2 regions of the Alteromonas sp. ABE4_545 genome follow, and region 2 is predicted to be linked to the other one. Evidence: predicted binding sites of a transcription regulator. Region 2 holds the regulator's gene; the other holds the start of a gene.
What was found. Region 2 encodes sigma-54, which starts transcription at its own class of promoters, with help from an activator protein. Its sites were predicted from a motif close to GTTGGCACGNNNNTNGNNT; they were not measured.
Positions count from the first base shown of each region.

Region 1: the regulator sigma-54 is predicted to act here: its motif matches at 1,396-1,414, upstream of ACXAH6_RS06680 (NarK family nitrate/nitrite MFS transporter).

Region 1 is NZ_JBSWYY010000005.1:67,849-71,232, reverse strand. Features, by position in the region: gene cobA (uroporphyrinogen-III C-methyltransferase) at 1-331, shown strand, start outside; gene ACXAH6_RS06685 (glycosyl transferase family protein) at 303-1,295, shown strand; gene ACXAH6_RS06680 (NarK family nitrate/nitrite MFS transporter) at 1,596-3,062, shown strand; gene ACXAH6_RS06675 (bifunctional protein-serine/threonine kinase/phosphatase) at 3,151-3,384, shown strand, end outside.
Region 2 is NZ_JBSWYY010000006.1:60,574-63,957, reverse strand. Features, by position in the region: gene lptC (LPS export ABC transporter periplasmic protein LptC) at 1-123, shown strand, start outside; gene lptA (lipopolysaccharide transport periplasmic protein LptA) at 92-619, shown strand; gene lptB (LPS export ABC transporter ATP-binding protein) at 619-1,344, shown strand; gene ACXAH6_RS07890 (RNA polymerase factor sigma-54) at 1,413-2,897, shown strand; gene hpf (ribosome hibernation promoting factor) at 2,927-3,214, shown strand; gene ptsN (PTS IIA-like nitrogen regulatory protein PtsN) at 3,225-3,384, shown strand, end outside.

The DNA.
Region 1 (3,384 bases), on a different contig from region 2:
AGAGCCGGAATGGGAACAGGTAGCGGGTATGTTGGAGCGCGAAACACTAGTGATGTATATGGGAATGAAACGCTTGCCTTTAATTGTGTCAAGATTACAATCTCAAGGTGTTGCGAACACTCTGCCTGTTGCTGTTGTAGAAAACGCGTGTTGTGAAAATCAGCGTGTTTTTACCGCCACACTATCGACAATCGTTGATAACCTAGCCAACACCAATATTACAGGGCCGGCGCTATTAATGTTCGGTCATGTTATTGATTCCAGGCAGCAGGTTTCGCTTGAATTACTTCAGGAAGCCAAGCATGTCTCAAGCGTTCAGCCAATATATTAATTTAATCGGCAAAGGAAAAAAAAGCGGTAAGTGTCTCACGCGTGAACAAGCGTATGAATCCATGAAAATGGTGCTGGCGGGAGAAGTAACAGGTGAACAGCGCGGTGCATTTTTAATGCTGCTGCGAACCCGAGAAGAAACGCCGGATGAAATCACTGGGTTTACCGATGCGTGTCGTGAGTCTTTGGTTAAAGAAACACGTGAATTACATGCGCAGTTAGACATTGGCTGTTATGCCGGTAAGCGCAGGCAGCAACCTTGGTATTTGCTTGCGGTCGCGGCTTTGGTGCAACAAGGCGTGAAGGTATGCCTTCACGGTGCCCATGAAACGGGGTCCCAGCGTTTATATGCAAGCCATGTTCTACCTGATTTGGGGTTGCCATTAGCCGAGTCGGTAACAGGCGCGGCGAAACAGTTGGAACAAAGTGGCGCGACTTATTTAGACTTGGGGCAATTTCACCCTCAACTCAATGAGATTATTCAACTGCGCGCGCAATTTGGGCTGCGTTCTTGTGCGAACACCCTGGCTCGCTTACTCAACCCGTCGCATGCTCCCTTTAGTGTACAAGGGGTACATCACGTGCATTTGGATGAAAAACACCATCACGTGAACGAGAATTATAAGCAGATCAGCGCGCTGTGTTTTCGTGGAGATGGCGGCGACCCTGAAGTTAACCAAGAAAGTAAAACCGAATTGTTTATTTGTCGACAAGGGCAGGGCGAAGTGGTGACACTTCCTGAACAGGAAGGCTGGGCTTTCAAAGACAAAGAAATGGATGTCAATGACATGTTGGCAGTGTGGCAGCAGGATACCAATCACCATTATGGCGAACAGGCTGTACTTGGCACACTCGCCGCTTACTTAATTTTGCTAGAGCAGGTGTCGGTTGAGCAGGCCTACGTTAGAGCGAATGAGGTTTGGCAAGCGAGAGCGCGTAATCAGCTCCCTTTTCATTCTGCCTAGGTGATTCATAAAGGTGCAGTAATGCATTTTTATGGTGCTTCAATAGAATGGGGTATCGTCTTATTTTTTGTTAACTTGCTGATTTATATATGAAATAAAAGTTGGCACTGTAGGTGCTAACTATAAAGCAATATTGACCTCCTCCAGAGGGCAATACCTACAATAAGAACGAAAAAATATTGAATGGTCCTTGTTTGCGCGAACAAGGCATTCGCAAGCGCAATGAAGCCCGCGAGTATTGGTGTTATGCCACTACTTGTGGGTTTTTTTTTGAGTTTTTTTCAGTAACAGGATACAAGCATGAGTGCGGATAAGTTTAATTTGATGTCGTTCACCGGCAAAATGAAAATCCTTCATTTATCGTGGATGGTCTTCTTTGTCACCTTTGTGGTGTGGTTCAATATGGCACCTTTAAAGCAAGCCATTGTTGGTGACATGGGCTTGTCGATCAGTGAGTGGAAAACGCTGTTGATCCTCAACGTTGCACTCACCATTCCAGCCCGAGTAATTATCGGCGCGTTAACCGATAAATTTGGCCCACATCGGGTTTATTCAGCATTACTGTTAATCTGTTCTGTGCCTTGTTTTGCGTTTGCATTGGCCGACAACTTTGTGCAAATGGCCATAGCGCGTTTTGCTTTGGGCTTCATTGGTGCAGGGTTTGTTGTTGGTATTCGTATGGTGAGCGAATGGTTTCCACCCAAAGAGCTGGGCACTGCTGAAGGCGTGTACGGCGGTTGGGGTAACTTTGGCTCTGCAGCCGCTGCATTTACTTTACCCACACTTGCTATCGTATTCGGTGGTGATGACGGCTGGCGCTACGCTGTAGGGATAACCGGTGTATTGTGTTTGATTTTTAGCGTGGTGTACTACTCCAATGTAACAGACACCCCCAAGGGATCGACCTATTTTCGCCCTAAAAATTTAGGCGGAATGGAAGTAACAAGTAAAGGTGACTTCCTGTTTTTGTTAGTGATGAAAACCCCGATGTATCTAGCGTTAGCATTACTCACGTGGAAGTTGTCTCCTGCTGGTGTGTCTATGTTGAGTGATGGTGTCGCAACTACCTTATATATTGCGCTCGCGGCTTTGTATGCCTTTGATGCGTATTCAACCTTTAAAGTGAATAAAGGGTTATTTGAAAAAGAAGTACCTGAAATTCACCGCTACTCATTTAAGCAAGTGGCTGTACTGAATATTTTGTATTTCGCCACATTTGGCTCTGAATTAGCGGTTGTATCTATGCTGCCGGCATTTTTTGCTGAAACCTTTGAGTTAAGTATGGCAACAGCAGGTTTACTTGCTGGTATGTATGCTTTCATGAATCTGATGTCTCGCCCTGGTGGTGGTTTAATCTCAGATCGCTTTGGTCGTAAGAAAACCCTCCTTATTTTAACGGCTGGTTTGGCGCTGGGGTATTTTTCATTGAGTTTAATCGATGCGAGTTGGCCTATTTGGCTAGCAGTGTTAGCGGTAATGGCGTGTTCTTTCTTTGTTCAATCGGGAGAAGGGGCGGTATTTGCTGTTGTGCCGTTAATTAAACGTCGTCTGACTGGCCAAATTGCCGGTATGACTGGGGCCTATGGTAATGTGGGCGCGGTGACATACCTCACTATCTATTCTATTGTCGATACGTCTACGTTTTTCCTTGTGATCAGTGGTACCGCAGTGCTGGGTTTTGTCGCCTTATTGTTTATGCGAGAGCCAAGTGGTCAAATGGCAGAAGTGAAAGAGGACGGTTCGGTACAACTTATCGACGTTGCGTAACGGCTTAAGCTTCTATTACTATCAACGCCAGACCTATGTCTGGCGTTGTTCGATCAGGTAATCTCAAAATAGCGAGGTGGTAGCAACTGTGGCAAGTTTACATGTGTCTTTTGGCGGCTATAGCACAGCGGGACAAAAAGCTGAAAACCAAGATGCGTTTGCCGCATGGCACGGGCAAGGAGCAGGGTTACGAAATAAAGGGGTGGTGATTACCATCGCAGACGGTGTGTCTGCTTGCAGCCGAGCAAAAGAAGCGGCCAACCTCGCTGCTACTACTTTTATTACCGATTACATACAAACAGCGGCCTCATGGACAGTGAAA
Region 2 (3,384 bases):
GAACCCATGATTATAAAAGGGGTGAACTTTGTGGTGACCGGCAATGGTTTTAATGCAAATTTAGAAACAAAACAGTACGAGTTAAGTCATCATGTTGAAACGATTTACACCCCTAGCCTGTAGCCTAGTATTGGGCTGGTTGCTGATTCCACAGGCTGTGGCTGGCGAAGCAGATTTCAAACAACAGATCCATATTAAAGCGGAAGACCAAAATCTGGATGGCGTTACCAAAACGCTTATACTCACGCGAAATGTCGCCATCAGCCAAGGCACTTTGTTAATTAAAGCTGATCGCGTAGAAGTGGTTAAAGGTGAAAATTCAGATGAAGGTTTTGAGGTCATTGTTGCTACTGGGAATCCGGCGAGCTATCAGCAGGATCTGGACAATGGTGAAACCGTATTTGCCAGCGCTAACGAGATCCGCTATGAAGTGGCCAACCGCATATTGACTATGGCTGGCGACGCCAAACTGGATCGCGACACCATTAAAATGACCAGTAATAATATTGTTTTCGACTTAATTAAAGAGCAAGTTCGCGCCGCAGACAGTGAAGGGGTTGAAACCGTACTAAGCCCAGAGTCATTTAACCAGTTGAAAGAAAAGGAACCGGAGCAGTAATGGCAACATTAACCGCGACCCATCTCGCCAAATCTTATAAATCTCGCCAAGTTGTGCGCGATGTAAGTTTGGAAGTATCAACCGGACAAATTGTTGGCTTGCTCGGCCCCAACGGTGCGGGTAAAACCACCACCTTTTATATGATTGTCGGTCTTGTTCCTTTAGACAAAGGGAACATTACCATCGACCAGCATTCACTCACGCATCAACCGATGCATGAGCGCGCTCGACAAGGTATTGGCTATTTACCTCAGGAAGCGTCTATATTTCGTAAACTCACCGTGTATGAAAACATCATGGCGATTTTACAAACACGCAAAGCGCTGACAAAAGCCCAGCGTGAAAGCGAAGCTGATTCACTACTTGATGAATTTAACATCAACCATATACGTAATAGTACAGGGATGAGTTTATCAGGGGGCGAACGCCGCCGAGTAGAAATAGCACGGGCACTTGCCGCCGATCCCAAATTTATTTTGTTGGACGAACCATTTGCTGGTGTTGATCCTATATCGGTTAATGATATAAAGAAGATAATCCAACACTTGCGTGATCGAGACATCGGAATTTTGATTACCGATCATAACGTTAGAGAGACGCTGGATGTATGCGAAAAAGCTTACATCGTGAGCCACGGAGAGTTAATTGCACAGGGTACTGCCGAAGACGTTTTGAGTAATCAAAAAGTGAAGGATGTATACCTAGGTGAGCAATTCAGGCTATAGTTAGGGTATCAAAGGAATATTTGTCTAACCAGCTACTACAGGTTAAAGCGTATTAAGATAAGAAGTAGATGAAGCCATCTTTACAACTCAAATTCAGCCAACAGTTAACGATGACGCCGCAGCTCCAGCAGGCGATCAAGCTGTTGCAGCTTTCCACTCTAGACCTCCAGCAGGAAATTCAGGAAGCGCTGGACGCTAACCCATTACTTGAAGTTGAAGAGGGTAGCGATTTCGACAACCTAGAGAAAAGTAACTTAGACAAGCTTACTGAGGGTGAGTCGACGACGGTGTCTTCTTCAGACAGTATTGAAAGTGGTGATGCGCTAGAAAAAAACGAACTGCCCGACGAACTGCCTATCGACAGTACATGGGATGAATACTATTCGGCCTCATCAGCGCCCGCATCGTCGTCTTCAAGCAGTGACGATGAACACGTTTATCAAGGCGAAACAACAGACGATATTCAAGCGCACTTATTGTGGCAAATGCGTCTCACGCCATTCAGCGACCTCGACCGCGCTATTGCCATTGCCATCATTGATTCCATTGACGAATCTGGTTATCTCACTTCGCCTATCGAAGATATTCTCAACAGCATAAATGAAGACGAAGACCTAGAAGAGCCTGTCGAGCTTGATGAAGTGGAATGCGTGCTTAAACGCATTCAGATGTTTGACCCAATCGGTTCTGGCTCGCGCTCACCTCAAGAGTGCTTGATGGTGCAATTGAAGCAATTCTCGCCCGACACGCCTTGGCTTGCCGAAGCCAAAATGCTGATTCAAGAGTACACTGACTTACTTGGCAGCAAAGATTATCGAACCTTAATGCGTAAAACGCGTCTGAAAGAAGACGAGTTACGCGAAGCTATGCGACTGCTCCAGAGCTTAAACCCTCGCCCGGGCAGTGCGTTAGTGACAAAAGAACCCGAATACGTGATTCCTGACGTATCGGTAGCGAAAAAGAACGGCCGTTGGAGTGTTGAATTAAACCCCGACAGCCTGCCAAAACTGAATGTGAATCAGCAATACGCAGCCATGAGTCGAAACTCGAAAAGCAGCAGTGATTCCCAATTCATTCGTTCTCATATGCAAGAAGCCAAATGGTTTATAAAAAGTTTGGAGTCGCGCAACGAGACATTGTTAAAAGTAGCGAACTGTATCGTACAACAACAGTTAGGTTTCTTTGAACATGGGCCAGAAATGATGAAGCCTATGGTACTGAACGACGTAGCTGAAATGGTGGACATGCACGAATCTACGATATCGCGTGTTACCACGCAGAAGTACATGCACACACCTAGAGGTATTTTTGAACTGAAATACTTCTTCTCTAGCCATGTTGCCACTGAATCGGGTGGTGAATGCTCTTCAACGGCTATTCGTGCATTGATCAAAAAATTGGTGGCGGCTGAAAAGCCAGCTAAACCGCTCAGCGACAGCAAGATTGCTCAATTGTTGGCCGACCAAGGCATTAAAGTAGCCCGGCGGACAATAGCAAAATACCGGGAATCGTTATCGATTCCACCGTCTAACCAACGCAAGAGCTTAATTTAATTAAGCTGCAAACCAAAAGGAAGACGACTATGCAAATAAACCTTACTGGTCATCATATTGAGATCACAGATTCTTTGCGTACTTATGTCGATACCAAGTTCAGCAAACTTGAGCGTCATTTTGATCATATTTCTAACGTGCACGTGATATTAAATGTTGAGAAACTCAACCAAAAAGCCGAAGCCACGATGCATTTGAGTGGAGCAGAAGTATTTGCTTCATCTGAAAACACCGATATGTATGCTGCGATCGATAGCATGGTCGATAAACTCGACCGTCAAGTGATCAAGCATAAAGAAAAGCTTAAAAAACACTAATTAAGACAGCATGGATATTAAAGCCATTGTTAGCCTGAACCGCACCGAGTGTGCGGTTCAGTGCAATAGTAAAAAAAGAATTCTCGAAATCATTAGCGATATCGCCGAAAAAACGACCCCAAATGTCGACAAAGTAGACGTACTCACGGCCTTATTAGCACGTGAAAAAA